Regions from separate parts of the Streptosporangium sp. NPDC050855 genome, predicted to be linked through region 3. Evidence: riboswitches for the same ligand, from Rfam matches in the RefSeq annotation. Region 3 holds a riboswitch; each other region holds the start of a gene.

Region 1 (7,266 bases), on a different contig from region 3:
TCGGCCGCCTTCACACCTGCCCGGCGGGTCGCGCCGAACGCGGCGAGCTGCGCGTGCTTCAGGTCCAGCTCTGTTCGAGCCCGCCTGAAGAACTCGGTGTCCTTGGGGTTGGCGCCCGGCCAGCCGCCCTCGATGAAGCCGACGCCAAGGCCGTCCAGGTGACGCGCGACGGCCAGTTTGTCGGCCACCGTGAGGTTGAGCCCTTCCTGCTGGGCTCCGTCACGGAGAGTCGTGTCGTACACGTGGAAGCGATCGTCGGCCATGTCGTTCTCCTTCGCGGGTTCGATGATCCGCCGCGCGCCCGTCCGGCTCCGGAAACAAAAATGACCCCTCACGGACGTGAGAGGTCTGCGCGCCGGCGGTGTCCCTTTTCAGCCGGCGCGCCTGCCGATAATGAGCAGACCGTAGAACATGATGCCTCGGAGTCTGCCACACGACGACACCATCTGACACATCGATCTCACGATCCGAGATACGCGGCGCGTCGGCGACGTGCCGACACGGTGCGGAATCGCCGACACCGCCGGGCGTCACGGGCGAGAATGGCTCCCATGAAGGCCACCTACCTCGACCCCGCCGTGGGCCAGTACCTGCTCGCGCACACCACCCTGCCCGACGAGATCCTCGACGCGCTGGCCGTCGAGACCCGCGAGCTGACCGGCGACGACGCCAGGATGCAGATCTCCCCCGACCAGGGGAGCTTCCTGACGATGATCACCCGCCTCTGCGGCGCCAGGAACGCGGTGGAGGTGGGCACCTTCACCGGCTACTCCTCCATCTGCCTGGCCCGCGGGCTCGCCCCCGGAGGGGGGCTGACCTGCTTCGACGTCAGCGAGGAGTGGACGGCGATCGCCCGCAGGTACTGGGAGAAGGCGCAGGTGGCCGACCTCATCGACCTGCGGATCGGCCCCGCGGCCGAGCGGCTGCTCGAACTGCCCCAGCACCCGGCCGTGGACCTGGCCTTCATCGACGCCGACAAGGCCGCCTACCCGGTCTACTACGAGCTCCTGATGGAGCGCCTGGCTCCCGGCGGGCTGATCCTGGCCGACAACACGCTGCGCGGCGGCCGTGTCGCCGACCCCGCCAGCGACGAGGAGACGGTCAGGTACATGCGCGCGTTCAACGACATGGTCACCGCCGACGAGCGGACCACCTCGGTCATGCTCCCCATCGCCGACGGGCTCACCATGATTCGAAAGCACTGACGAGAACTTTCCCGGATCCGTACGCGGGCGCGACGCTTTCCGATCACTTTACGTGATGTGACGAACACGTTGCGCCCATCGGCGTGGAGGGAAGGATGAGACCATGGGAATGCTCATGGAGAGATCGACCGCGTACCAGATCACGGATCGGAAGAACCTCGAACGGCTCTACACGGAGCTCGTCGATCGGTTCGAGAATCACCGGATCGAGATCGTCAACGGCAGGATCGTGGTGAGGGAGATGCCCACGATCGCCCACGCCAAGGTCGTCTACCAGCTGACGGCACAACTCATGCCGTTCTCCATGGAGAAGGGGTGGCGTCTCTATCCGCAGGTCAAGCTCCTCCTGCAGGTGCAGGGGGATCGCATCGAGCCCGACCTGGTAATCGTGCCCCCCGATCCCCCTCTCTGGGATCCCAGCCACATCCATGCGAACGCCACGTTGCTGGTCGCCGAGGTCGTCTCTCCGAGCAGCGTTCACGACGACCACGTGGTCAAGCCGCGTGCCTGCGCGCTCGCGGGCGTCCCGCTCTACCTCGTGATCGACACCTTCGCGGACCGGTTCAGGTTGCTCAGCCGACCCGGCCCGGAGGGGTACGCCGAAGAGGTCACCGAGTCGCTCGGCAAGCCGCTCGAACTGCCCGCGCCGTGGAACCTCACGATCGACACGGGCAGGCTGACCGAGGGCTGAGCCCGTCGCGCGGAAGGGCCCGGCCTTGGAGGACCGGGCCTTCCGGTGGCGGCTAGCAGATCTTGTGGACCCAGCCGTGCGGGTCGGGGCGGGACCCGTACTGGATGCCCACGAGTTCCTCGCGGATCTTCGAGGTGACCGGGCCCTGGTTGCCGTCGCCGATCGTCCAGGCGCGGTCGGCGCCCTTGACCGCGCCGACCGGGGTGACGACCGCGGCCGTGCCGCAGGCGAAGACCTCGGTCAGCTCGCCCGACTCGCAGCCGCTCTGCCACTCCTCGATCGACAGGCGTCCCTCCTCGGCCCGCAGGCCCAGGTCACCGGCGAGGGTGAGGATGGAGTCGCGGGTGATGCCGGGCAGGAGCGTCCCGGTCAGCGCCGGGGTGAGCAGGCGGTCGCCGTAGACGAAGAACAGGTTCATCCCGCCCATCTCCTCGACGTGACGGTGCTCGACCGCGTCCAGCCAGACCACCTGGTCGCAGCCCTGCTCGACGGCCTGGCGCTGGGCCACGAAGGCCCCGGCGTAGTTGCCGCCGCACTTGGCCGCCCCGGTGCCACCGGGGGCGGCGCGGGTGTACTCGGTGGAGAGCCAGACCGAGACGGCCTTGCCCCCGCCGAAGTAGGCCGCGGCCGGTCCGGCGATGACCATGTACCGGTAGGTCCTGGAAGGGTAGTTGACACCGAGCGCGGGCTGCGTGGCGATCATGAAGGGGCGCAGGTAGAGGCTGTGCCCCGGGGTGGTGGGGACCCAGTCACGGTCGGTCTGGACGAGCAGCTCCAGCGACTCGACGAACGTCTCCTCGGGCAGCTCGGGCATGGCCATCCGCAGCGCCGAGGCGTTGAACCGGGCGGCGTTGGCCTCCGGCCGGAAGGTCACGATGGCGCCGTTCTCCTGGCGGTAGGCCTTGAGACCCTCGAAGAGCTCCTGCCCGTAGTGGAAGACCGAGGTCGCCGGGTCGAGGACGAGCGGCCCGTACGGGGTGAGCCGGGCGTCGTGCCACCCCTCCCCCTCGGTGTAGTCGATGGAGATCATGTGGTCGGTGAAGACCTGGCCGAACCCCGGGCTCGCCATTACCTGCTCACGCTCGTCCGTGGTGCGAGCGTGGTCGGAGAGCTGCACGTCGAAGCTGAGCTTCTGAGCGGTGGTCATGACGCGGATCCTTCTCTTGGTGTCTGGCTTACCCTTGCGTCCATTCTGCGTTGGACCGGGTAACGGGAAACTACTGCATCGATAGCGAAAACCGTCAGCGGGGCGGAAAACCAAAACGCGCCCGGCGGCTCGGTGAGCCGCCAGGCGCGTCTGGGTCGAGGTGGGCGGCTTCCTCAGCCGGCTACTCGGGCGGTGATGTCGTCGCCGATCTCGCGGGTGGTCCGGCCGGTCCGGCCGGTCGGCCGCTCGGCCAGGTCGTCGGCGACGGCCCGCTCGACCCGGACGGCCTCGGAGTCCAGGCCCAGGTGGTCCAGGAGCATGGCGACCGACAGGATCGTGGCGGTCGGGTCGGCCTTGCCCTGGCCCGCGATGTCGGGGGCGCTGCCGTGGACCGGCTCGAACATGCTCGGCGCGGTGCGGTCGGGGTTGACGTTGCCGCTGGCCGCCAGGCCGATGCCACCGGCGATCGCCGCGCCGATGTCGGTGAGGATGTCACCGAAGAGGTTGTCGGTGACGATCACGTCGAAGCGCCGGGGCTGGCTGACGAAGAACATCGAGGCCGCGTCGACGTGGCAGTAGTCGGTCTGGACGTCCGGGTACTCCCGGCCGACCCTCTCGACGGTGCGGGCCCACAGGTCACCGGCGTAGGTGAGCACGTTGGTCTTGTGGACCAGGGTGAGCCTCCTGCGGGGACGCGACAGCGCCTTGTCGAAGGCGTAGCGCACCACGCGCTCGACGCCGAAGGCGGTGTTCAGCGACTCCTGGGTGGCGATCTCCTGCGGGGTGCCGTGACGCATGACGCCCCCGGCTCCGGCGTACGGGCCCTCGGTGCCCTCGCGGACGACGATCATGTCGATGTCCTCCGGCCGGACCCCGCCCAGCGGGGTCTCCACCCCGGGGAAGAGCTTGACCGGCCGCAGGTTCACGTAGTGGTCGAGCCGGAAGCGGAGCTTGAGCAGCAGGTCGCGCTCCAGCACGCCCGGGGGCACGCTGGGGTCGCCGACCGCCCCGAGCAGGATCGCGTCGTAGCCGCGCAGCTCCTCCAGGACGACGTCGGGCAGCGTCTCACCGGTCTCGTGGTAGCGCTTGGCGCCGAGATCGTAGGTGGTGGTCTCCACCTTCGTGCCGACCGCTTCGAGGACCTTCAGCCCTTCGGTGACGACCTCGACCCCGATCCCGTCCCCGGGGATGACCGCCAGGCGGATGTTACGCGAATCCATGGGGTCACCCTACCGGGCCGTCTCGGTGCTTGAACACCGGTCTCACGCCTCGGACGGAATTTCCCTCGGGTACATCTGATCGCTTTGCCCGTCTTTATCCTATGTTGACCGTTTCGCGAGGTTTCGTTATGGTCCTCACCGTTCACGTTGATGCCTAATTCGTACGGATCATCCCTTATCGATGCGTACGGAGCCGGGGAACCACTCTTTCCGGGATCGTCCCGGGCCCCGGGAACCCCGCTCCCGACCGGAGCGCGTTCCCGGCCGCCCGCGACGGGATCCCTCGGGGCGAATCGGCGCGCCCGCGCGCCGTAGGGCGGCCTCCACGCCCGAGCCCGACAGCTCACCCGGCAGGCCCTATGGAAGGAACGACCCTGTACGGCAAGATCTGTTCGCGCGTCGCGTCCGTCCTCGTCGCCGGGACCGCGGTGTTCGCGACCCCGGCCACCGCGCTGGCCGCCTCGCCCTTGCCCGCCCCCGCGCCTCCCGCGCTCGGCATGCCCGCCCTGAAGGGCGCCCTGCGGGCCGCGTCCCTGCGTCCCGCCTGGCAGAAGGCCCTGAGCTGGGCCATGTCCAAGCGCGGCACGCCGTACGCGTGGGGCGGCACCGGCCGCGGCGGCTTCGACTGCTCCGGGCTGATGCTCCGCGCCTATGGGGCCGCCGGGATCGCGCTGCCCCGCATCGCCTCCGAGCAGTACGAGGCGTTCTCCAGGAAGATCGCCTGGAAGGACCTCAGGCCCGGGGACCTGGTCTTCTTCCGGGGTCTCGGGCATGTCGGAATGATCACGAAGCCCGGGTACATGGTGCACGCCCCGCGGAGCGGGGACGTGGTCAAGGAGGAGCGGCTCGCCTCATGGCGGCACGCCTCCTTCGTCGGCGGGGTGCGCCCCGACCCCGAGGGGGTCGAACTGGCCGAGCGGATCGAGCACGCGACCGGATCCGCCGTCGGCGGGTGAGCCCCCGCGGCTCCGCCGCGAGCGTCGCGGAGCCGTCCGCCCCGGCCGGCCCGGCCCGGACCGGCGCACGGCCGTGATCGGGCAGGTGGCCGGCAGGTGGCCGGCAGGTGGCCGGCAGGGTCAGCGGGTGGGCGCGCCACCGTTGTCGCGGCGGTCCAGGGCGGTCTGGATCGCGTCGGCCGCCTCGTCCTCGTTCTCGTCCGGGCGGTTCCAGGAGTACATCTCGTACATGGTGAGTCTCGTTTCGGTCGCGGGTGAGCTGTGAAGGTGGCCGAGACTCCGGTCAGGACTCGGACCGGGCCCGATGCCTCGGTCCGGGTCACGGACCGGTGGGCGGAGGGCTCGGAGCCGGCGATCGCCACGGCACCGTGGCGGGCCGCCGGCCTGCCCTGTCAGGCCCCGCCGCGGCGGGTGCGGAGTGCGAGAACACCCGGCGCATCTCCATCAGGTTACCCGGTGACGAAAGGGTCGTCTCGCCCCGCGTACACACTTCTCACATGTCGAGACGGCGAGCGGGTGCCGGCCCGGTCCCGGACGGTCCGTCCGGGAGCGGGCCGCGGCGCGCCGCGGCCACCCACGAAGGGGACCCGGCGGACCGGGACGGTCAGTCGGTCAGGTCGACCGAACGGCCGCTGTCGGCGCCGATCTCCGCGCCGATCTGGTCGACCACGTCGGCCGGGATGGCGGTGTCGACGGTGAGCGCGATCAGGGCCTTGCCGCCCTTGACGTCCCGGGCCACCTGCATCGAGGCGATGTTGATCGAGTGGTCGCCCAGGATGCGGCCGACCACGCCGACGATGCCGGGACGGTCGGTGTAGGTGAAGAACGACAGGTGGTCGGTCGGCTCGATCTCCATCTGGTAGCCGTTGACCTCGACGATCTTCGTGATCTGCCTCGGCCCGGACAGGGTGCCGGAGACCGAGACCGCGCGGCCGTCGGCGAGCACGCCGCGGACCGTCACCACGTTGCGCCAGTCGGGGCTCTCCGAGCTGGTGATCAGCTCGACCGTGACACCGCGGTCCTTGGCCAGCAGCGGGGCGTTGACGTAGGTGACCGAGTCCTCGACCACGTCGGTGAAGACGCCCTTGAGGGCGGCCAGCTCCAGCACCCGGACGTCGTGGGAGGCGATCTCGCCGCGCACCTCGACGTCGAGCCTGGTGGCGACCTCACCGGCGAGCGCGGTGAACACCCGGCCGAGCTTCTCGGCCAGCGGCAGGCCCGGCTTGACGTCCTCGGCGACGGCGCCGCCCTGGACGTTGACCGCGTCCGGCACGAACTCCCCGGCCAGGGCGAGCTTCACGCTCCGCGCGACCTGGGTGCCGGCCTTCTCCTGGGCCTCGTGGGTCGAGGCGCCCAGGTGCGGGGTGACCACGACCTGGTCCAGCTCGAAGAGCGGGCTGTCGGTGACCGGCTCCTTGGGGAACACGTCGATGCCGGCGCCGGCGACGCGGCCCTCCTTGATCGCGGAGTAGAGGGCGTTCTCGTCGATGATCCCGCCTCGGGCGACGTTGATCAGGCGCACGTTCGGCTTGACCTGGTGCAGCTCCCGCTCTCCGATGAGGCCGATGGTCTCCTTGGACTTGGGCAGGTGCACGGTGATGAAGTCGGCCTCGCGCAGGGCCTCCTCCAGCGAGACCAGGCGGACGCCCATCTGCGCGGCGCGGGCCGGCTGCAGGTAGGGGTCGTAGGCGATCAGCTCGACGCCGAACGGCTGGAGGCGCTGCGCGACCAGCTGGCCGATCTTGCCGAGGCCGAGGATGGCGACGACCTTCTCGTCCAGCTCCACGCCGGTGTACTTCGAGCGCTTCCACTCGCCGCCCTTGAGCGCGGAGTGGGCCTGGGCGACGTTGCGGGCGGAGGCGAGGATCAGGGCCACGGTGTGCTCGGCGGCACTGGTGATGTTGGAGGTGGGCGCGTTGACGACCATGACGCCGGCCTTGGTGGCCGACTCCACGTCGACGTTGTCCAGGCCGACGCCGGCGCGGGCGACCACGCGGAGCCGGGGGGCGGCGGCGATCGCCTCGGCGTCCACCTGGGTGGCGCTGCG
Region 2 (7,266 bases), on a different contig from region 3:
TCGCGTTGTAGCCGGTCCAGCGCCAGTCGATCATCGTGGAGATCGCGATCCACGAGGACCACTTCTGGTTCTGCCAGTTGATCGCCTCGACGTCGAAGAGGCTCAGGAACCAGTTGATCATGCCGTAGTCGCGCCCGTAGAGCTGGGTGAAGACGACGGCGACGGCGACGACGGAGGTGATCAGCGGCAGCAGCACGCCGAGGCGGAAGAAGAGCCGGCCCCGGATGCGCTTGTTGAGCGCGTTGGCCAGCAGCAGGGCCAGGACGAGCTGCGGGACCGTCGACATCACGAACATGCCGAGGGTGTTGATCACCGCGTTCCAGAACGCGGCGTCGGTGATCAGCTCGATGTAGTTCTCGACACCGACGAAGGTCTTGTCACCGGCCAGCTCCCACTCGTGCAACGAGACCCAGAGGGTGTAGACGAGGGGGAAGATGCCGAAGACGGCGAAGAGCAGGAAGTAGGGGGAGACGAGGAAGTACGGGGTCGCCCGGAGGTCGAACCGGGCCCACCCGCTGCCGCGCCGCGGCCCGCGGTGCCCCGTCGGCCGCTCGGGGCCGGGCCGGGGCGGGGCGGCCGGGGAGTCGACGTGCAGTGTCATCGGTCAAAGCCTTTCAGCGGGGGCAGACGACCGGCCCGGCGGCGGGGTCACCGCCGCCGGGCCGATGCGGGTCGGGAGGGGGATCAGCCCGCTGCCTTGACGCCGGCCTCGAGGAACTTGGTCCAGGCCTGGTCGTAGGGGACCGAACCCTGGTCCATGCCCTCCAGGACCTTCTCCACCGAGGTCTTGACCTGGGCGTGCTTCTCACCCAGGAAGACCGGCAGCAGGTCCTTGACCGACTCGCCGAAGATCTTGCCGGTCGGCGCGTCGTTGAAGAACTCGTTCTTCAGGTCCGCGACCGCGGGGTCCTGCTGAGCCGGGATGGAGCTCGGGAAGGCCGCGGCCTCCTGGAAGGCCATGACGTGGCCCTCCTTGCCGGTGAGGTAGTTCAGGACCTCGGCGGCCTCCTTGGGGTGCTTGCTCTGCTTGGGCACGGCCAGGTAGGAGCCGCCCCAGTTGCCGGCACCGCCGGGCACCGCCGCGACGTCCCACTTGCCCTTGTTGCCCTCACCGGCCGCACCGGAGACCACACCGAGCATCCAGGCCGGGCAGCCCATGGTCGCGAAGCCGCCCTTCTTGATGGCGGCGTTCCACGGCGGGGTGAAGGACGCGAGCTTGGCGGTCAGGCCCGCCTCGCTGAAGCTCTTCACCGTGTCGAAGGACGTCTTGATCGCGGGGTTGGTCTCGATGACGAGCTGGTTCTGCTTGTCGAAGTAGGCGACGTTGCCGTTCTTCGGCGCCTCCTGCGACAGGATCACGTTGTAGAGCGTGTTCGGGCCGTCGAGGAACTTGGGGTCGCTCTTGCCGGGGTTGGCGGCCTGGAACTTCTTGCCGACCTCCATGAAGGCGGCCCAGTCCGGCCAGAGCTTGCCGACCTCTTCGCGGTTGGTGGGCAGGCCCGCCTTCTCGAACAGGTCCTTGCGGTAGCACATGGTCATGCCGCCGATGTCGGTGCCGAGGGCGAAGAGCTTGTTGTCGGCGTTGATGCCGTTGTCCCACTTCGCCGCGGGGAAGTCGGCCTTGCGGCTGTCCAGCCCGTACTGGGCCAGGTCCGTGAAGAACTGGGGACGGGCCTTCATGAGGCCCATCGCGCCCTCGTCGAGGGCGATGATGTCGGCGGCGCCGCTGCCGGCCTGCAGACGCTGGAGCAGCTGCGGCAGGTAGACGTCCTCGAACCGGTCGGTCAGGTTCTGGTACTTGACCTGGATGTTCGGGTGAGCGGCGTTCCAGGTCTCCACGGCCTTGTCATAGCCGAAGTTCTCGCCACCTCCGAAGGTGTGCACGGTGATCGTCACCGGCTCGGCCGCGGCGGCGGAGGAAGAACCGCCGGCCGCGGGCTTGGCGGGCTCGCTGGAACCGCACGACGTGATGGCCAGGGCGGTGGCCGCCATGACCGCTACGGCGGCCAGCTTGCCCTGCCGCTTGTTGTTCAACATTCCGGACCCCTCTCAGGTGGTCGCCCGAATCATTGGGAGGTGACATCGCGTACCGGTCCCCGACAAACGCGGCCTCACGATGCGGTCTTTCCTCAATGTGCTTTGGGAGCGCTCCCACGAAGAGTGGACGATGGGCAACCAGGACGTCAATAGACCGAAACTCAACCGTTACATGGAAGGCGTTTTGAGGGTCCTGGGGCGCCTAAATGGTGATATACATCCCATATGGGGTTTTGGGAGCGCTCCCATCACACGGGCATACAGTCAGGGCATTTCGCGCTCCTACCACGAACCGGCACCGGACGGGACCACCGCGCGGCGGACCCCGCGCGTGACCGTGCGCGACGTCCGGTCGTGTACGCGGCCTCGTGACGGCATACGCCGCCTCGTGACGGCACGCTGCGGCACACGACGGCCCGTGGCGGGGCCGGGCGGTGATCGTGCCCGGCGCGCGGCCGCACCCGCGCGCGGGACGGCATCCGCGCGGGAGACACGGAGGACGCGGGGACGCCGGAGACGCAGAGACGCCGGAGATGCAGGGACGCCGGAGATGCAGGGACGCCGGAGACGCCGGCCCGTACGCGATCGGAGCCCTCGTGCGGGACGGGCGGGCGCCGGAGGCATGACGAGGCCCGTCTCCCGGCCTGGCCGGGACGACGGGCGGATGGACGGGGGGTGTGAAGGGGAAGGGGGGAGGGGGCGCGAGGGGTCTGACACGTACCCTGACAGGGTCCTGGTGCGGACCCCGTCGCGTGAGTCCGTGAGCCGCGTGAGTCGCGGTGCCGGCCGGTGCCGGCCGGGGCCGGATCAGCCGGCGTAGACCGGGTAGCCGAAGCCGGCGACCTCGGACATGGGCCGGACGAGCTGCTCGACGTTACCGTTGCCGGTGTTGCCCTCGATCGTGGTGATCGTGCCGTCGCCGTTGTCGTGCTTCACGAAGCCGACGTGGTCGATGCCGTCGATGCTCTTGCCGCCCTCCCAGTCGAAGTAGACGACGGCGCCGGGGGTGGGGGTGGTGCCCCAGTGGCCGTTCTGCGCGAACCACTTGGCGTGGGTGACGGTGTAGGCGTCCCAGCCCATCGTGGGCCGGATGCCCGCCATCTCGCCGACCCAGGACACGAACATCGCGCACCAGGGGGCGTTGGCGTAGCCGTAGATGTTGCCTCCGTCGCGGGCGGCGGTCTCCTGGGCGCGGGGGGAGGACATGTACCACTGGTGGAACTTGGTCCCGCCGCCCATGGAGTTCTCGCGGACGCCGATCTGCTGGGCGGCCAGGTTCAGCACCTGCGCGGCCGTGACCTTGGGAAGCCGCTGGGCCACGACCTCCAGGGGGGTCCTGGCGGACCCGGAGTCCGAGGAGACCTCGGCGGTCTTGGTGTCGGCGGGCGGGGTGTTCAGCGCGCCGTGGCCGTCGGCCTGGGCGGCGGGGCCCATGACTCCCGCGGTCAGTGCGATGGAGGCGCCGAGGGCGATTCGTGCCAGGCGGGGGATGATGGGGGTGGGGGTGGAGCGGTGCTCGGTCATATGGGGGTTCGACTCCTTGCGTCGCTTCCATTCCGCCTACCGGGTTAGCTGACGGGTTCGGGCTGGGAAGTGCCCTACGACGCACGTATGCGTTGATTCACCCCAGGAACGTGGTTCCCCGGTTCCGCAGACCTCGCGGATTCGGCGGCCGTGCTCACCGGGGGCGGAGGGGGTCCGCCCAGGTGAGACGCGGTCGGGCAATGTGACGGCAATGCTCAGACCTTGGTAGACCCAGACATTTGCCATGAACGGGATGAACCTACGTCATCCGGTCAGACGATTACAAGCAGGACACATTGCCTTCTCATGGTGATAGCGCCTGGTCAGAGGGGTAGAGGATGCCGTTCCGCGCCCCCGGGAGGGGAGTGGATCACCCTCCCCGCGGGTCGTCCCATGCCCTCGCCGTCGCCCGGACCTCTTCGGGGCGGTGACCGGAAAGCCCGGTGTCCCCGGCGATCCGGAGATCGGGCCCGCGTCCGCCCGCCGTCCGGCCCGGTGGTCACGGGTCGGGAAGGACCGGTCCCCGGGCGGCTCTTTACCTACCGCCTTTGTCGAACTGGCCTTCGATGGTAAAAACTGCGGGGGCGGCGGACGATCTTTCCTAAAGTCTTCTCAAAACCTCCTCAATGCCCTGTTCAAGCGGGGAGGCGACCCCTCACGGCAGCCGCCGGGTCTCCCCGAACCGCACGCCGGTCATCTCCTCCGACACCTCCCACAGCCGCGCCGCCACCTCCGGGTCGGTCGCCCGGGCCGAGGGGCGCAGCACCTTCGGCCCCGGGCCGATGTACTGCCCGCCCGTGACCTCGGGGGAGGTGGCGGCGTACAGGGACGGCAGGGCGCCCTTGGCGGCCGGTTGCAGCACCAGGCGCATCAGGGCGTTGAGGGGGCGGGTCAGCACGCCCGTCTTCAGGATCCCGGTCGCGGTGGTGCCCGGGTGGGTCGCCAGGCTGAGCAGGGTCGCCCCCGAGGCGTCGGCGCGGCGCTGCAGCTCCAGGGTGAACAGCAGGTTGGCCAGCTTGGAACGGCCGTAGGAGGAGAACCTGCCGTACCGGCGTTCGAGGCCCAGGTCGTCGAAGTCGATCGTCCCGACGGAGTGCGCGTCGCTGGAGACCGTGACCACCCGGGCCGCCGGGGCGGCCAGCAGGCGCGGCATCAGCAGGCCGGTCAGCGCGAAGTGCCCCAGGTGGTTGACGCCGAACTGGGTCTCGAAGCCGTCGGCGGTCGTCCCCCGGGGCATCAGCCCCACCCCGGCGTTGTTGATCAGCAGGTCCAGCGGCTCGCGGACGGTCTCGGCGAAGGCGCGCACCGACCGCAGGTCGGCCAGGTCGAGCGCCCCCGCCTCCACCCGGGCCCCCGGCACCTCGGCCCTGACGGCCTCCAGCGCGGCCCTGCCCCGCCCGGGGTCACGGGCGGCCAGCACGACCCGGGCGCCGTGCCTGGCCAGCTCCAGCGCCGTCGGCAGGCCAATGCCCCCGCTGGCCCCGGTGACGACGGCCGTGCGGCCGGTCAGGTCGGGAACGTCCTCGGCCGTCCACATGGCTCGCCCCTCTCCGCTCCCGCACGGCCCTGCGGCCCGCGCGGCCGACCCGCCGGTGCCCGGCGTGGATCTTCAGGTACGGGCAGTGTACGGAACGGCCAGGCGCCCCGCGCGAAGCCACGCAAGATCACAAGTTGGCGCGCGTGGTCCGCTGTTCACCCGCAGTTCCCGGACCGGTAAGGCCACCGGGTTACGGTGTGGCGGTCGTGAACGGGTCATCGCCCGGCGTGGAGGACGGCCGAGACCACGCGCGGGAGCAGGGTTCGGCCGTCGCCTGGGTGGAGTCTCCGCTGCAGATGCTCTGCGCCGTGGAGGCCCATCACGCGGGGCTGCTCGGCCCCCGCGGCCACCTCGTGCCCAGGGCGGGCCTGCGCCCCCTGGCGGTGACGGGACGCGAGCTGAGACGCCTGGGGCTGCCCGAGGGCCTCGAACTCGCCGAGGCCCGCCCGGACATGCCCCGGCCGCCCCGGGGACGCACCTGGGCGCTGGGCGACGCCTTCTCCGGCAAGGTCCAGTTCCGCTGGCTCACCGCCTCTCCCGGCCGGGTCGTGATCGTCGACGACGGCCTGGCCACGATCAGGCTCCTGGAGCTGATCACCGGCAGGCCCGGCACGCCCCTGCTGCGGGCACGCGGCGGGGCCGGGCGGCTCAGGACCGTCCTGGGCGTGGCGGCCGGACTGCGGCTGCGCGCCGCCGCCCGTTCCGGCCGGCTCTCGATCTTCACCGCGCTGCCCGTCGCCCCCGACCTGGCGAAGGCCGTACGGGCCAGGGGGATCGAGCTGGTCACCCACGACTTCGCCTGGCTGCGCTCGCAGCCGCTGCGCAGGCCCCGCCCGCAGGAGCGGACCGTGGTCCTGGGCACCTCGCTGGTCCGCAACGGCCTGATCCACCGGGAGCACTACTTCACCTGGCTGGCCGGGCTGGGCGCGGACGGGCCGGTGGCCTACTTCCCGCACCGCCGCGAGGACCCGGGCGACCTGGCCCGGGTCGCCGAGCAGCGCGGGATCACCGTCTACGACGGCGGCATCCCCGCGGAGCTGACGCTGCGCGGCCTGGCCGCCGAGCAGCGGGTGCTGAGCCTGCCGTCCACCGCGGTCACCTCCCTGCGGATCCTGCTCTCGGCGCGGGGCGTGGCCGTGCGGACGGTGGACGTGCCCGACGAGTGGTGGACGGCCGAGGCGGCGCCCTCGCTCCGCTCCCACCTGTCGATGTTCGCCCATCACGACACCGGGGTCGCCGGACCATGAACCGCCCGCCCGGGCCCGGGAGCCATCGGGCCGTGACGCGATGACACCGTGACGCCACGATCCCCGCGGCCCGGAGCCCGGGGATCGGCCACCCGCGAGCGCCTGCGGTGCCGCGTTCCCTGTCCACGTACGACACCGGGGGAGACACCCCCGGCTGGAGGTTCTCGTTGAAGGTCCTGGCCGTGGCCGACTCCGACTCCTACCTGAAGTGGGCGGCCTGCCTGCTGCGGGGGCTGCCCTCGGGCTGCACGACGGAGCTGGCGGTGATCCGCACCCCGATCGTGCCGTCCCCGGCGCAGATCCAGGCAGCCGTCGCGGGGTCGGCGGCCGAGCCGCCCGTGCTCTCGGCCCGCGCGCTGCGCCGGGCCGCCGAACGGTTCAGGCCCGACGTGGTACTGGTGGCCTGCACCGGGCCGGTGGTGGACGTGCTGGTCGCCGAGGTGCTGGCCGGGCTGCGGCCCCGGCCGGTGTTCGCGTCGGGACTGCCCGGCATCTCCATTCCCGCCACCGAGAAGGCGTGGCTGTTCCGCAGCGGGTGCGAGCTGTTCGTGCTGCACAGCGGCCGGGAGGTCGAGGAGTTCTCGGCGATCGGCCGGGCGCTGGGCGGGGGCGGCCAGGTCGGCCTGGCCCGGCTGCCGTTCCTGCACGGCACCGGTGGCGCACCCGGCGGGGGAGCCGTCGCGGGAACCGGAACCGTCGCGGGAACCGGAATCGGAACCAGGACCGGGACCGGGACCGGGACCGGAACCGGGGCCGGGGCCGGGGCCGGGGCCGGGGCCGGGGCCGCAATCGAGGCCGGGGCCGGAGCCGGGACCGGGACGGGTGCCGCCGTGCGGCCCGCCGTCGTCGGCCCGCGCGACCGGGTGGTGTTCGCCACCCAGGCCAAGGTGCCCAGGCGCAGGGAGGAGCGCGAGAGCGTCC
Region 3 (7,266 bases):
TCGTTCGTGACGACCAGGGTCCGGCTCACGGCTCGGGGAGACCGTTCAGCCGGGCCCAGGAGCGGGCCGCGGCGATGCGCTGCGGCGCCGCGGGGTGCGAGGCGTAGAGCAGGTGTTCGAGGGGGTCGGGCGACAGGTCCGAGACGTTGGTGGCGGCCAGGCGCCGCTGCATGGCGACGAACGTCGCCGGGTCGCGGGTCAGGTCCAGCGCGTGCACGTCGGCGCGGGCCTCGACCTGCCTGCTCACCACGTTCTGGGCCGGTCCCGACAGGACCGTGGCCAGGCTCACCAGCCCCATGATCAGGCCCGTGGCCCGCGGGTCGCCGAGGGCGGGCACCCCGGCCCGCCGCCGCAGGCCCGGCGCCGAGGCGACCGCGTACAGCAGGCACGCCCCGCAGGCCGCGCCCAGGCCGCCGACGAGCGTTCCCCAGAGCACGTCGCCCGCCTCGGCGTGGCCCAGCTCGTGCGCGACCACCAGCTCGACCTCGTCGGCGGGGGCCCGCAGCAGCGTGTCGTAGACGACGATCCTGCGGGTGGCGCCGAAGCCGGAGACGTAGGCGTTGAGCGCGGTGGTCCGCCGCGAGGCGTCGGCGACGAGCACGTCCTCCACGGGCACGCCGTCCCTGGCGGCCATGGCGAGCAGGTCGTCGCGCAGCTTCCCGGCCTCCATCGGCCTGAAGTCGTTGAAGATCGGCTCGATGAGCACCGGGTAGGCGAAGGACGCGCCCAGCGTCAGCGCGAACACCCCGGCCGAGGCCGGGATCCACCAGCGCCGGTAGCGCCGCGCCAGCGCGACCACCGCCAGGACCATGATCGCGGTCAGTGCCGTGCCGACGCCCGCGCTCTTGACCCGGTCGGCCGACCACGCGGGCCACTGCTGGGTGGACAGCCCGTACTCGCGCAGGTAGGTCTCCGACCACATCCCCAGCGGCCAGCGCAGGGCCGCCACCGCGGCCGAGATCACCAGCACGCCGAGCAGCACGCGCAGCCACCAGGGGCCCCGCAGCCGGTCGGCCAGCCGGGCGCCCAGCGGCGTGGCCACCAGCACCCCGGCCACGACCAGCGTCAGGCCCAGCGACAGGTACGCGGGAACGCTGACCAGCGCGTCGAACGCCTGGGAGCGGGCGATCTGCTCGGCGGTGAAGTCCCGCTCCGGGGAGGGGGCGACCTCGGGCGCCGCCGCGGGCAGGGCCCGCCAGGGCGTGGTGAACGCCACGACCGCCAGGGTGAGCGCGCCCAGGGCGGCCAGCGCCCACCCCGCCGACCGCGTGCCCGAGGGCGCGTCCGTCGTGCTCAGCGTCATCGCAGTTCCCTCCGGAGGTACTCGCGCCAGGCCCGGGTGAACTCGGCCGCCGACAGGCCGAGCGTGCTCCCGACATCGCTACCGTAGAGCCTCACCAACGCCTTCTCCCCGAAGCGCTCCGCGACGAGGCGGCAGGCAAGCCACGCCTCCTCGTAGGCCTGCGCGAGCCTCGGGGCGCCCGGGGCGAAATCGGCCGGTCCGGGGAGGCGGGCGGGCAGGGTCCCGGCGCGCACCTCCGCGGCCAGCTCGGCGGCGACCGTCCGCACGGCGATCCCGGCGTCGCGGTACCCGGCGTAGTCCGCGAAACCCTCCGAGAGCCACATCGGCACCCGGCCGCCGCGGGTGGCGCCGGTGGCCACGTGGGTGAGCTCGTGCGTGATCACCACGTCCCTGCCGGTCGCGGTGAGCCGGGCGTAGCCGGACGGCAGGACGATCACCCGGTCCGCGGTGGCCAGGGCGGCCAGGCCGCGGGTGCTTCCCGCCCCGGCGAGGGCGGCGGCCTCGGCGTCGGTGGCGGGGTGGAGGACCAGGGCCCGGACCGGTCCCCAGATCTCCGCGACGGTGCGCCGGGCCCGGTCGGCCGTGGCCGCCAGGTCCCGCAGGGCGGCGTGCGGCACGCGGTGGCCGACCACCACGGAGTGCCGGCCCCGCACGACGGTCGCGCCGTCCGGCCAGAGGCCGGCGGGGACATCGGGAACATCGGGAACATCGGGGACGCCGGGAACACCGGAGACCCCGGGAGGTCCGGGGACGGCGGGAGTGCGGCGGCCGGCGAGGGTGCCGAGGGAGTCCGGGACGCCGGGGAGGCCGTGCCGGCCGGCCGGGAGGGGTCCGGCCCCGGTGAGCGGGCCGGCGCTCAGCAGCGCCAGCATCCCGGCGAGCACGGCGCGGCGGCCTCGCGGGACGGATCCGCCCGGGTGGGACCCGTTCGGGACGGACATGTGAGCCGATGGTAGCCGACCGGACGGCAGCGGTCCCGTCCCCGCGGTGCGGGGACGGGACCGCTGTCACCGTTCGGGTTCAGGCTCCGGGCCGGGCCGCTCCCGCGAAGGAGGACCGGTAGTGCCCCTTCAGCTTCACGATCCGGACGGACTTGCCGCTGCTCGGCGAGTGGACCATCCTGCCCTTGCCGACGTACATGCCGACGTGGCCCTTTCCGCTGAAGAACAGCAGGTCACCGGGGAGCAGCTTGCTCCAAGGGACCTTCTTCTTGAGCGACCTGTACTGGCTGTGCGTGATCCTGGGAAGGGACACGCCGGCCGTGCGCCAGGCGTAGCGGACGAGCCCCGAGCAGTCGAAGGCTCCGGGACCGGAGGCTCCCCACCGGTACGGATCGCCGATCTGCTTCTTGGCCGCCGCGACGGCCTTGCCGGCCCGAACCTTCTGCAGTGCCGCCCTGCTCATCGTGGTCTTGGCCTTGGCCTTGGACTTCGTGGCGGTCCTGGCCTTGGTCCTGGCCTTGACCGTGCCCTTCGTCGTGGCCCGCCCGGTCTCCGTGCTCTCGGTCTGCTCGGAGACGCCGGTCGCGCTGCTGACCAGGATCTCAGGGGGATTGTCCGTCATCGCCTGCGCCGCCGTGGGTCCCAGGGTGACCGCTCCGGCTGAGGCGGTCAACGTGAGGGCGACGCCGCCTAGAGAAAGGCGGAAAAAGCGTGACAAACGGGGGTTGTACGGGGTGGTAGACAGGATTTCTCCTTGGTGCTTCCACTGATGCCTACCGGGTTAGCTGACGGATTCGGGCTTGGAAGATGCCCTACGGCACAAATGTGCCGATTCACCCCTGGCCACGGTGTGTCGGGCCTTTTGGGTCCCCGGTTCCATGCCTCCTGGCTGCACGGATTCGGCGGGCCGCCACGATGACGTCCGCCCCTTGCGGGGGCGCGGCGGCCGGCTGGATTTCTATGGACGAAGACGGCCCGGAGACCGTCGTTCACCGCGGCGGCATGGCTTGCACGTCGCGCAGCCAGAAGTTACTCCGATCGCCACGTTTCGGCAAAGGGTTCCCAGAAACGGAGGATCGAGAGGGCTTCTTGATCCTCCCGTTACCGCTGCGTGATGCCTATTTATGCGATCGAGATATGACTCTCGTCACATCGCCCTCCAAGCCCTGTGAATCGCGAGTTTTGTTATCTTCGTCACATCGTTCCGGCCCTCGCGGTGAGCGCGGGGGACGCCGTGGCCCGGGTCGCCGCGAGCGGCGTTCCCGGGCCCGCGGGCGACGGTTCAGCTCAGCCGCCGCTCGAGGTGGAACGTCACCTCGGCCCCGGCCTCGTGCTTGCCGATCAGCCTGCACAGCTCCGCCCGCAGCGGCAGCCAGTGCGGGCCGGCGCCCGAGGGCATCAGCGTGGCGGCGAACGGGTGACCGTCGACCGTCCCGGTGACCTTCACGGCCCGCCTCGTGCCGAGGAGCTCGGCCGAGCCCGGCACGGTCACGAAGGTGGCGAAGGCGCCGTCCTTCTCGATGGGGGCGGTGAAGGTGTGGCCGAGCGGCTGCGGGGTCGCGGGGGTGGGCATCGTCGTCTCCCTGGTCCTGTGTCGCGGCACGCCTCCGGGGGCCGGAGGAGGCCGATGGTCCGTCCGGAGAGAGGACTCCCGCGAGGGCGCGGAATCGTCGCCCGCGCGCGAGACGTCTTCACGGACCCCCACGGGCGCCGGTGGGCGGCCCGTCCGGGGGGCGAGCGGCCCAGACGGACCGGAGCCCCCTCGGGAGAGGGCGGCCCCGGGCACACGGGCCCTCAGGAGCGGACAGGCCCTCAGGAGCACGACGGGGCCCTCAGGGGCACACGAACCGCCCTGAGGGACGGACGGGCCCTCAAAAGCGACGGGCCCTCAGGGGCGGGCCCCCAGAAGCGACGGGCCCTCAGGGGCGGACGGCCCCGACGAGGCGGCGGCCGTAGGCCGACAGCGGGACGACCTTGACCACGTCGCCGGTCTGCGGGGCGTGCACGATCTTGCCGTCGCCCGCGTACATGCTGACGTGCCCCAGGCCCTCGCTGAAGATGAGGTCCCCCGGCTGCAGGTCGTTCAGCGAGACCTTGCGGCTCGCGCCCCAGCTCCACTGCTGCCAGGTCGTCCGGGGGATGCTGACCCCGCCGGTGCGCCAGGAGGCCTGCACCAGGCCCGAGCAGTCCCAGCCGCCGGGGCCGGTGCCGCCGTACTGGTAGGGCTTGCCCACCTGGGCGAAGGCGAACTGCAGGGCGGCACGGGCGTTGCCCGAGGCGGCGCCGGTGTACTGGATCCCGGCGCTGTCGGGGTCGCCCTGGCGGAAGGCGCCGAGCTCGCGCAGGAGCTTGGTCTGGACCTTGACCATCCTGTCGGCCTTGGCCTTCTCCTCGGCGAGCTCGTCGCGGGTCTCGTCGGCCTCGGCCAGCACCTCCTTGGCCTTGTCCCGGTTGGTCCGCAGCTCCTTGGTGGCCTGGTCGAAGGCGCTGAGGGAGCGGGCCCGGGAGGCGGCCATCTGGTCGGCGGCGGCCAGGCCGCTGAGCAGCGCGGCGGGGTCGGGCTGGACGACCATGCTCTCCCAGCCGGTGATCGCACCGGACTGGTAGCTGCTGACGGCCATCGAGACGAGCTCCTCGCGCAACCCGGCGACCCGCTCGCTCTGGCGGGCCAGGTCGCCGTTGAGCGTCCGGTACTTCTTCCTGGCCCGCTTCCACTTCTCGGCGGCCTGGTTGTACTTCTCCACGACCTGGTCGGCCTGCTCGTTCAGCTTGGCCAGCTTCTTCCTGGCCTGGGCGAGGGTGGGCTTGGGCTCCGCGACCGCTCCGCTCACCGGCACCATCAGCAGTGCGAGGGCGAGACCGGCCGCCACCGGTATCCGACTCAGTCCAACCGGCATGCCCGCCACGGCCACGTCAACGCCTCCCAGATACACAGACCTGCGGCGAATAGTACAGAAGAAGTAATGATTGGCTCACCTTTTCGTCGGGTTTGCCCCAAACAGGTGGCCGTTCCTTCCGCCGCAGGTCATGTCCGCCGGACGGCGGCCCGCCGCTACCGGCAGATGGCGACGGAGCAGACCTTGGCGGTCATCCTCCTGGCGTCGCGCAGCTGGACGGCCCAGTCGCTCGCGACGGGCCTGGAGTACTCCCCGGCCCACTGGTAGATCAGGACCGCGCTGCCCTTCCTGACCAGCACGCTCCGGTCGCCGCCCACCCCGGCCTTGCCGCGGTAGTACACCTGGCCGGAGACCCTCAGCGCCTCGTCGCCGATCCCGGCCTGCCGCGCGTGGGCGTAGCGGTAGGTGGAGCCGGACCGGGTGTCGGACCGGCACGCGACCAGGGCCGCGCGGACCTGGGAGACCGCCCTGGCCGCGTCGGCCGGTGAGCGGTACAGCACGACCTGCTCGACCTTCATGAAGTCCGGCACCGCGGTGTAGGTCACCGTCCGCGCGGCCAGGCGGCCGGTCCGGGCCGGCGTGCTCCGGTCGCAGGGGTTCACCGCCAGCGGGGTCTTCACCGAGCCGCTGACCTTCCAGGTCGTCTCGGGGTCGTCGTCCTTCTTGGCGGCCTCCTTCTCGTACAGCAGGAAGCCCTTGGGGATCGTGGCCGTCCCGGTGGACGCGGTGCCGCCGGTGGGGACGGTGGGGACGGTGGCCGCGCCGGCGGGTGCGGCGGTGGCCGCGCCGGCGGCCAGGACGGTGAGGGCGAGCGCTATGATCTTCTTCATCGGGTAATCCTCCTGGATCATTCGATGCGCGAACCACCCGAAAGGTTCACGCACGACCCAGGCGGCGCAGCAGGAGGACCGCGGGCACCGGGCGGGCCCCCATCCTGCGCACCGAGTCGGCCACCTCCCGGTCGGAGGAGACCACCGCGACGGCCCGTCCTGCGGGCTCGGCGCGGACCAGCTGGCGGATCAGGTCGTCGGCGATCTGCCCGGGGGCGCTGAACATCACGCGCACCCCGCGCGGCGCCGACACCGGGACCGGACCGTTCAGCTCCGCGCCGTCGAAGACGCAGGTCAGCTCGGTACGGGTCTGCGCGTAGAGCGCCCCCAGGCCGGTGAGCAGGCGGCTGCGCTGGTCGGCGAGGGTGAAGGTGCCGTAGCCGGACTTGGTCACGTTGTAGCCGTCCACGATGAGGTGGATCTGCGGCAGCGCGAGCAGCTGGTCGAGCAGGGCGGGGTCGTCGTCGGCCAGCGCCCGAGCCGGGACCGCCTGGACGCCCTGGCTTCCCGGGGCCACCGCGGCCACCGAGTCGGCGGGGCGGTGGATGCCCGAGGGCAGCGCCAGCTCCCTGCGCAGCCCGGCCGCGGCGTCCTGGAGGGCGTCCAGCAGCATGCGCACCTTGGTGTCCTCCACGCTGCGGCCCTCGCGGGCGGCCCTGCGGGTGGCCTCCAGCTGGCGCTCGGCGTCGGCCAGGCGCTCGCGCAGGCGGCGCAGCTCGCCCTCGGTCGCGCTTCCGGCCGAGACCGCGGTCGCCTTGACCTCGGCCGCGGCCTCCTCGGCCGCGACGGCGCGCGCCTCGGCGGCCCTGGCCCGCTCCCGGGCGTCGTGCAGCCGGTGGCGCAGGTCGGACACCTCCGAGCGGGAGGACCGCAGCTGCTCGCGCAATCGCTCGGCCTCGTCCTTGGCCGCGGCCTTCTGCGCGGCGAGCTGCTCGCGCAGCCGGGTGACCGTCTGCTCCTGCGCCGACCCCTCGGCGGCCACGGCCGACCGCTCCAGGTCCTCCCGGGCCGTCTCCACCATCTCCGCCCAGCCCGGCGGCCGGGTCAGGTAGGCGGCGGCGGCCACCATCACCGGCTCGGCGGCCGGCGGGACGGTGCCCTCGGCCAGGCTGGCGACCAGCTCGGGCCAGCCGGCGGTCAGGGTCTCGGCGACCAGCTCGCGGAACTTCTTGTCGGTCTCCAGCTGCGCAGCGATGGGCGTGCCGCCGAGCTTGGCGCGCTTGCGCGGGTCGAACCTGGCGATCCCCTTCAGGGGCGCGGGGACCGAGGCGGCGGGCATCGACCCGAGGATCTGG
Region 4 (7,266 bases), on a different contig from region 3:
GGAGGGCTACCTGGAGGTCGAGACGCCGATGCTCCAGCCGATCCACGGCGGAGCCACGGCCCGGCCCTTCAAGACCCACATCAACGCCTACGACATGGAGCTCTACCTCCGCATCGCGATCGAGCTCTACCTCAAGCGGCTCGTGGTCGGCGGGATCGAGAAGGTCTTCGAGATCAACCGCAACTTCCGCAACGAGGGCGCGGACTCCACCCACAACCCCGAGTTCACCATGCTCGAGGCGTACGGGACCTATCTCGACTACAACGACATCGCGGACCTGACCCAGCGGATGATCCAGAAGGCGGTGGTGGCCGCGCTGGGTCACTCCGTGGTCGTCCACGACGGTCAGGAGATCGATCTGGGCCTGGCCAAGTGGCCGCGGATCACCCTCTACGGGTCGGTCTCCGAGGCGCTGGGCGAGGAGGTCACGACCGCGACGCCGCTGGAGCGCGTCCGCGCCCTCGCGGACGCGCGGGAGATCCACTGGGACGCCGCGTGGGGTCAGGGCAAGCTCGTCCAGGAGATCTTCGAGGCTCTCGTCGAGCACACGCTCGTCCAGCCCACGTTCGTCATGGACTATCCCCTGGAGACCTCCCCGCTGGCCCGCAACCACCGCGACAACCCGCTCCTCACCGAGAAGTGGGACCTGATCGGGTTCGGCACCGAGCTCGGCACCGGCTACTCGGAGCTGAACGATCCGATCGAGCAGCGCCGTCGTCTCACCGAGCAGTCCCTGCTCGCCGCGGGCGGCGACGTCGAGGCGATGCAGCTTGACGAGGACTTCCTCACCGCCCTGGAATATGGCATGCCGCCCACCGGTGGCATGGGGCTGGGCATCGACCGCCTCATCATGGCCTTCACCGGCAGGAACATCCGCGAGACCATCCTGTTCCCGCTGGTCAAGCCGTCGGGCCGGGCCTGACCGACGCGCGGCCACCGGGTCACGCGAGACGACGTCCCCGCCGGGCGGTGGTACCGGGCCCGACCACGGCCGGGTCCGGTACCACCGCCCGGAGCACGATCATGTCCCCGGCCGGGCGCTGTGCCGCGCCCGGGCGGAAGCGCGCCTTCGGGCCCTCGGACGGCACCCAAGGCACCCACGGCATCCCCGGCGCCACGGCGCCCCGGGCCTCCCGTCGATCATCCGGGCTCCAGGGGTGCGGAACGGGGCGACACGGCCCGGACGGCGACCCACCGGCCGGGCGTCGCGCATCGGCGGCGGCCACGCTCCCGCGGCCGGAGGTGTGCCCGTAAGGCGCGGGGGAGCCGGGAGCGGAAGGGCAGGATCCCGGCCCCCGGAAACGGCGGTGCTCGCGTCCCTTCGTGCCATGCGGACGAGTTTCCGCATGGTGTAGAAACTCCCTTTCCAGCACGCCCGATATTACGGCATGCGGATGGCCGTGCATGAAACTCCGCAAATGCCGCAAAGAGCCGAGGTGGCCCACCATTTCATGGTTTTTACGTCACGCCGTCAAGGCGGCGAGGGACGTGACCACCGCCGCACCGGCGGAACAGGGGCCGATTTCCCGAAAAATACGGGCCTGTACGCGCGTCGCGAACCCGGCGTCCGGAGGGCCGCAGGACCTGCCGATCCGGCAAAATCTTGTTCTGTGAAGATGCCGGTCGCCGCAGCCAGGGGACGGTTACGGGTCCACGCCCGAGGCAGATCATGACTTAACCGCAAAGGCGCTGACATATCATGAGTACTTCACGTATGGCCTGCTATGTCAATAGTGCGGCAACGCCATGAAGGGCGGAACTTGACGACCTTTGAACAAGGCGTTTACCGTTCCTGGCGGGCGGTATTCATTCATGGTGCCTTAGGCCCGGTTTCCAGAGTGGGGGGAGTGACTCTTGATGGCATATCCGGAAGTGGATTCGCGCCATGGCGACAGCCCCCTGGGCATGGGCGATATCGGTCTCAGCGCCGACGACCTCGTGCTGCTGGCTGAGCTCGCCAAGGGCGTCACCGTCGACAGGGTGGGCCGCAGGCTCGACATCAGCGGCCGGACCGTCAGGCGCAGGCTCAGGGGCATCTGCGACCGCATCGGCGTCGCCACGGCGATCGAGGCCGTGGCCTGGGCGGCCCGCCGCCGCCTGATCTAGCCGGCCGCCGCCCGGATTCAGCCGCCCGCTCCGTCCGTCCTCGGCCGAGGCTCGATCCCGCGCCGGGTGGGCGCGGGACGCGTCGAACGGGTGGTGGCGGTCAGCCGGCGATGCGCACGCCTCCCACGAAGGGCCGGTTGTCGATCGTGGTGATGTGGATGACGTCACCGGTCCGGGGGGCGTGGACCATCAGGCCCGCGCCGATGTAGATCCCGACGTGGTGCAGGTCGCTGTAGAAGAAGACGAGATCGCCCGGGCGCAGCTCGCTCCGGGAGACGCGCGTGCCCGCGGTCCACTGGTCCCCGGTGTAGTGCGGCAGGCTGATCCCGACCTTCTGGTAGGCCCACATGACCAGCCCGGAGCAGTCGAAGGAGTCGGGCCCCTCGGCGCCCCAGACGTACGGCTTGAGCTGCTGGGTCAGCGCCCAGCGGGCGGCCTCGGCCCCCTTGCCGCTGCCCACGATGGGCGCGTCGACCTTCACCCGGGCGCCACGGTTGCCGATGGCCTGGGCGCGTACCTCCTTGAACAGGTCGCTCTCCACCCGCGCGACCAGCCGCTCGATCTTGGCGCGCTTGGCGCCGATCTCCGTCAGCAGCTTCTTGACCTCGGAGGTCCTGGCCTTGGCACCGGCCTGCGCCCGCTCCGCGGCCTCGATCGCCCGGCCCACCTGGGCGACCTCCTCGCTCTGCTGCTGCTGCAGGGCGTAGCTGGTGGTGGCCTGGTCGAGGAAGTTGTCGGGGTCGGACGTCTGGGTGAGGGTGAGCCCGGCGTTCAGGCCGCCCGACATGTAGCTGCTCTGTGCCAGCAGGGCGGCCTTGGTCCGCCGCGCCGCCAGCTCGGACTCGCTGGTGGCCAGGGTCTTCTTGGCGCTCTCCGCGGCACGCTGCGCCTGCTTGAGCTTGACCCGCTCGCCGTTGTACTGCTCGGCGAGCGTCTCGATCTCGTTGTGCAGCTTCTCGGCCTGCGCGGCCAGTTGCTTGAGGCTGGGCTCGGGGTCGGCGGAGGCCGCGACCAGCGGGGTGCCCAGGGTGAGGGTGGCGAACGCCAGGCCGATCACCACCATGCGGTGGCGGAGCCCTCGCGGCGCGCGTCGTGGACGGTGGGCGTCGCCACCCGCCTGGTCTCCTCCGCGGTCGCGCGTGCGCTTCACCAATGGACTCCTCTCCTCGGCCGCCTACCGGGTTAGCTGACGGGTTCGGGCCGGAGGGCAGCCCTACCGGGTGCGCCGGTGGCACTCGGATTCACCCCGGGGGACTCGGGTGGGTCCCCGGTTCTCCCTGCGGGAGATTCGGCGGGTCAGGCTTTTCACATCTCTGACATCGAGGACGGAGATTAGTCCACCCTTGGTTCCTGCTCAACCAGAACTTCGAATTCAGTAGAGGTTTCGCAACTGAAATGTCACGGACGGATCACATCTCAAAATGATCACTGAGGCCTTTACGGGCCCTTTGCCCAGGGGTTCATCGGGCCCGAGGGGGTCCGCCCAGCTCCGGGACCGTACCGAAGATGAAATGCGACACACTTCGACTCCCGATGCCCAGCGTGGTAATGGGACTACCAAGGGTCACGAGAGGGGGGGTGGTGCGCGAGTTAGGGGTGAGCCGTAATGGGGGGACGGCGAGGACGTACGCTGATCGGTCATGGAGCAGGTTGCGGAACAGTCTCCGGCGCCGGTCGTGCGCGCCCCCGCCGAGGCAGGAAGCGGTGGTGAATCCCGGACCGGCACGGAGCGGGAGGGGCCGCCGGGGGCGGCCGGCGTCACCGTCCGGCGTGCCCGCACCCCGGACGTCCGCGCCATCCGGCGCCTGGTCGACACCTACGGCGGCGCGGGACCGCGCCTGCTGGAGAAGGCCACCGTCACCCTGTACGAGGACGTCCAGGAGTTCTGGGTCGCCACCGACGAGCACGGGGAGGTGGTCGGCTGCGGGGCGCTGCACGTCCTGTGGGAGGACCTGGCCGAGATCCGCACCGTCGCCGTCGACCCCGCCCGCCGGGGGGCGGGGATCGGTCACCGCATCGTCTCCGCGCTGCTGCGCACCGCCGTCGAACTCGGCCTGCGCCGCGTCTTCTGCCTGACCTTCGAGGTGGACTTCTTCGCCCGGCACGGGTTCCTGGAGATCCAGGGCACCCCCGTCGCCCCGGAGGTGTACGCCGAACTTCTCGCCTCCTACGACGAGGGCGTCGCGGAGTTCCTGGATCTGGAGCACGTCAAGCCCAACACCCTGGGCAATACGCGGATGCTGCTGCATCTGACACGTGAGCCCGACGTGAGTGACTTTAGAGCTGACACAACGGAAAGGTGACTGTTGTTGCCTATGTCGATACCTTGTGCTGCAGCAAGCATGTGAGTCTGACATCTGCCACATGCGCAGTCTAAGTGAGGTGACGCGGTGAGCACCGGACAGCCGCCGTATCCACAGGATGATCCCGACCGCGATCGCACACCGTCGGGGCAGCCTGAATACGGACAGCACAACGCGGGTCGAGCCGCTGGTGAACTCGACCCCGACATAACGGTCGTGGGATATCGGTCGGAGGCCTCACAGCCGAACATCGGTCCTGGACAGGCCCAGGGCTACGGCCAGCAGGGCTACGGGCAGCAGCCCGGTTACGGCCAGCAGGGCTACGGCCAGCAGCAGGGGTACGGCCAGCAGGGCTCGACCGGCGGGTACGGGCAGCAGCCCGGCTACGGCCAGTCCTCCCACGAGCAGCCGGGCTACGGCCAGCAGGGCGGCACCGGCGGCACGGGCGGCTACGGCCAGCCCGGCTACGGCCAGCAGGGCGGCACCGGCGGGTACGGGCAGCAGCCGGACTACGGCCAGCAGCCCGGCTACGGCCAGCAGGGCGGCACGGGTGGCACGGGCGGCTACGGCCAGCCGGGTTACGGCCAGCAGGGCGCGACCGGTGGCTACGGACAGCAGCCGGACTACGGCCAGCAGCCCGGCTACGGCCAGCAGGGCTACGGGCAGCAGTCGTCCCAGCCCGGGTACGGCCAGCAGCCCGACTACGGTCAGCAGGGCTACGGCCAGCAGGGCGGGTACGGCCAGCAGCCGGACTACGGTCAGCAGGGCTACGGTCAGCCGGCGTACGGCCAGCAGGGCTACGGACAGCCCTACGGCGGCGTTCCCGGCGCTCCGGCGCCGCTCGCCGAGTGGTGGCAGCGTCTGGTGGCACGGCTCATCGACGGGATCATCCTGGGGATCCCGACGTTCATCATCAGCGCCGTGCTGGCCGCCGTCATCGTCACGTCCCCCAGCTTCGACAGCACGACCGGGACCCTGGACGCGGGAGGCGGCTTCTTCCTCGCCACCCTGCTCACGTCCCTGCTCGCAGCGGCGCTGTACTTCGCCTACGAGTTCTTCATGACGACCAGGAGCGGGCAGACCGTCGGCAAGATGGTCATGGGCATCAAGATCGTGCCCGTGGGCAACGTCGTGCCGCCGGGCGGGCTCAGCAACGCCGTCGCGCTCAAGCGGGCCGGCGTGTTCTTCGGCCCGCAGTTCCTGTCCTGGGTGCCGTTCCTGAACTGGATCGTGCGCATCTTCTCCCTCCTGAACGTCCTGTGGCTGCTCTGGGACCAGCCCCTGCACCAGGCTCTGCACGACAAGGTGGCCGACACGGTCGTCGTGAAGATCAAGTAGTTCCCCCGAAGAGACGGGACCGGTGGTTCGACCGCCGGTCCCGTTCTTCGTGCGAGGGCCTTCGCGCGCGTCCCGCGACACCAGGGTCGTCGACGCGACGCGACACGACGTGATCCCGATCCCGATCCCGATCCCGACCCCGACCCCGTGATCCCTGACGCGAGGTTCCTGACGCGAGCCCCTTCCGGCCCGGTCCTCCGAAAGCGGCCCTTCCGGTCCGGCCCTTCGAAAGCTGCCCTCGGAGGCGGCCTTTCGAGCCCGCCCCTCAAGGCCCGCCCCTCAAGGTCCGCCCCTCAAGGCACGGCCCTCGGGACGCCGGCCTCGCACCGGCCCCCCGGCCCCCGCCCCCGGCTCCCGCACACGCGCCTCCCGCCGCCCTCTCGCGTACGGCTTCGCACCCGGCCTCCAGCACGCGCGGCGTCCTCCATGAGCCCTCGCCGCGACCCCGCCCCCGGGCCTCCTGCCCCGAGCCTTCCGCCCCCCGGGCCTTCAGGCGCGTGGACCTTCCCGCGGACCTCCTCGTCCCCATGGCGTCGTCCGGTCCCCACGGCGTCGTCCACGGACCCTGACGCGCGGCCTTCCCACGCCCGTTCTCACGCGTCCACACGCGCGGGATTTCACGCACACGCCTTGATGCACTCGCCTTCACAGGCGCGTCTTGACGCACTCGGCTTCGTCGGGGCCGGAAAACGAGAACCCCGAGGAGCCTAACGGCCGGGCCGGGCGGGACGCCGTGGACACGCGAACCCATTTACTCCCGGGCGCGGGGCGACTTATGACCGTCCCTTGGCCCGGTCCAGGAAAATATCCGCCCTCGGCGCCACCGATGTCCTCGTACCGCTATGGCCCCTCAATGGCCGGATCGTCCGCCGTCGGGAGTTAGCCCACCACTCACCGAATGGCCGCTTCCGCCCGCCAGGAGTGTCCTGCGCGGTGCTCACGGCTTTCTCCCGTTCGTCTTCACGGTGTGTTCGGGGCGACCGATGAAGGCCTTCTTAGGGATCCGGAACGGGGGGGCGCGGTCTTGCCGGGGTTGCGCGAGGGGGGCTCGCCTTTGGTGGTTATACGGTCTACGACTATGTGCGGCCGGTCGGAGTGAGTCATACTCCAGGCAAGAAAGCACTGAAGATCCGTCTTGTTACAAGCGCTCGCGTCGCATCGGCTCCGGCCGGGCCATGAGGCGGGAGGCTCTCCGCCCGGGTGTTCCGCCGGCGGCGGGCATTCCCGTGATGAACCCGTCCGTTGCGGATCCCGGGATACCGGCGGGGCGCCGTTCCTGCCGGGATGCCTTCTGAGCAGGGACTTCCCCGTGAGGGAGGGGGTGGTGTGACGGCCGGAACGCCCGCGCGGCCGGGTATTCCAGAGACGACGATGATCACTTGATCTCCCCGGCTGTTTTTCTTGACGGCTTTACGGGTGCAACCGGTAAGGCGGCTGGAGAGAAGCATTAGGCTGGAGACCGACGGGCGTGGCGCCCCTGAGACGCATGTCGCCGGTCGGTGGCGCTATGGTCATCCGT

Evidence for each region. A riboswitch is a leader RNA that binds a small molecule or an ion and turns the genes downstream of it on or off. The one in region 3 is predicted to bind cyclic di-AMP.
Region 1: linked by a shared signal. The riboswitch ahead of ACIBCT_RS07170 (C40 family peptidase) and the one ahead of ACIBCT_RS27635 (C40 family peptidase) in region 3 are both predicted to bind cyclic di-AMP.
Region 2: linked by a shared signal. The riboswitch ahead of ACIBCT_RS17025 (CHAP domain-containing protein) and the one ahead of ACIBCT_RS27635 (C40 family peptidase) in region 3 are both predicted to bind cyclic di-AMP.
Region 4: linked by a shared signal. The riboswitch ahead of ACIBCT_RS18365 (NlpC/P60 family protein) and the one ahead of ACIBCT_RS27635 (C40 family peptidase) in region 3 are both predicted to bind cyclic di-AMP.

The regions. Positions count from the first base shown of each region.
Region 1 covers NZ_JBITFY010000002.1:436,580-443,845, forward strand. Annotated here, with positions in the region: gene cimA (citramalate synthase) at 1-263, opposite strand, end outside; gene ACIBCT_RS07150 (O-methyltransferase) at 552-1,205, shown strand; gene ACIBCT_RS07155 (Uma2 family endonuclease) at 1,309-1,896, shown strand; gene ACIBCT_RS07160 (branched-chain amino acid aminotransferase) at 1,949-3,043, opposite strand; gene ACIBCT_RS07165 (3-isopropylmalate dehydrogenase) at 3,217-4,263, opposite strand; cyclic di-AMP (ydaO/yuaA leader) riboswitch at 4,405-4,635, shown strand; gene ACIBCT_RS07170 (C40 family peptidase) at 4,623-5,219, shown strand; gene serA (phosphoglycerate dehydrogenase) at 5,824-7,266, opposite strand, start outside.
Region 2 covers NZ_JBITFY010000007.1:310,133-317,398, reverse strand. Annotated here, with positions in the region: gene ACIBCT_RS17035 (sugar ABC transporter permease) at 1-601, opposite strand, end outside; gene ACIBCT_RS17030 (ABC transporter substrate-binding protein) at 685-2,037, opposite strand; gene ACIBCT_RS17025 (CHAP domain-containing protein) at 2,845-3,561, opposite strand; cyclic di-AMP (ydaO/yuaA leader) riboswitch at 3,580-3,718, opposite strand; gene ACIBCT_RS17020 (oxidoreductase) at 4,217-5,098, opposite strand; gene ACIBCT_RS17015 (hypothetical protein) at 5,305-6,345, shown strand; gene ACIBCT_RS17010 (DUF6716 putative glycosyltransferase) at 6,453-7,266, shown strand, end outside.
Region 3 covers NZ_JBITFY010000015.1:87,052-94,317, forward strand. Annotated here, with positions in the region: gene ACIBCT_RS27620 (glycosyltransferase family 4 protein) at 1-29, opposite strand, end outside; gene ACIBCT_RS27625 (M48 family metallopeptidase) at 26-1,303, opposite strand; gene ACIBCT_RS27630 (hypothetical protein) at 1,300-2,244, opposite strand; gene ACIBCT_RS27635 (C40 family peptidase) at 2,324-2,866, opposite strand; cyclic di-AMP (ydaO/yuaA leader) riboswitch at 3,000-3,159, opposite strand; gene ACIBCT_RS27640 (DUF1905 domain-containing protein) at 3,527-3,817, opposite strand; gene ACIBCT_RS27645 (NlpC/P60 family protein) at 4,164-5,141, opposite strand; gene ACIBCT_RS27650 (hypothetical protein) at 5,297-5,971, opposite strand; gene ACIBCT_RS27655 (NYN domain-containing protein) at 6,018-7,266, opposite strand, start outside.
Region 4 covers NZ_JBITFY010000008.1:258,208-265,473, reverse strand. Annotated here, with positions in the region: gene lysX (bifunctional lysylphosphatidylglycerol synthetase/lysine--tRNA ligase LysX) at 1-922, shown strand, start outside; gene ACIBCT_RS18370 (LuxR C-terminal-related transcriptional regulator) at 1,906-2,106, shown strand; gene ACIBCT_RS18365 (NlpC/P60 family protein) at 2,207-3,256, opposite strand; cyclic di-AMP (ydaO/yuaA leader) riboswitch at 3,262-3,410, opposite strand; gene ACIBCT_RS18360 (amino-acid N-acetyltransferase) at 3,747-4,409, shown strand; gene ACIBCT_RS18355 (RDD family protein) at 4,626-5,747, shown strand.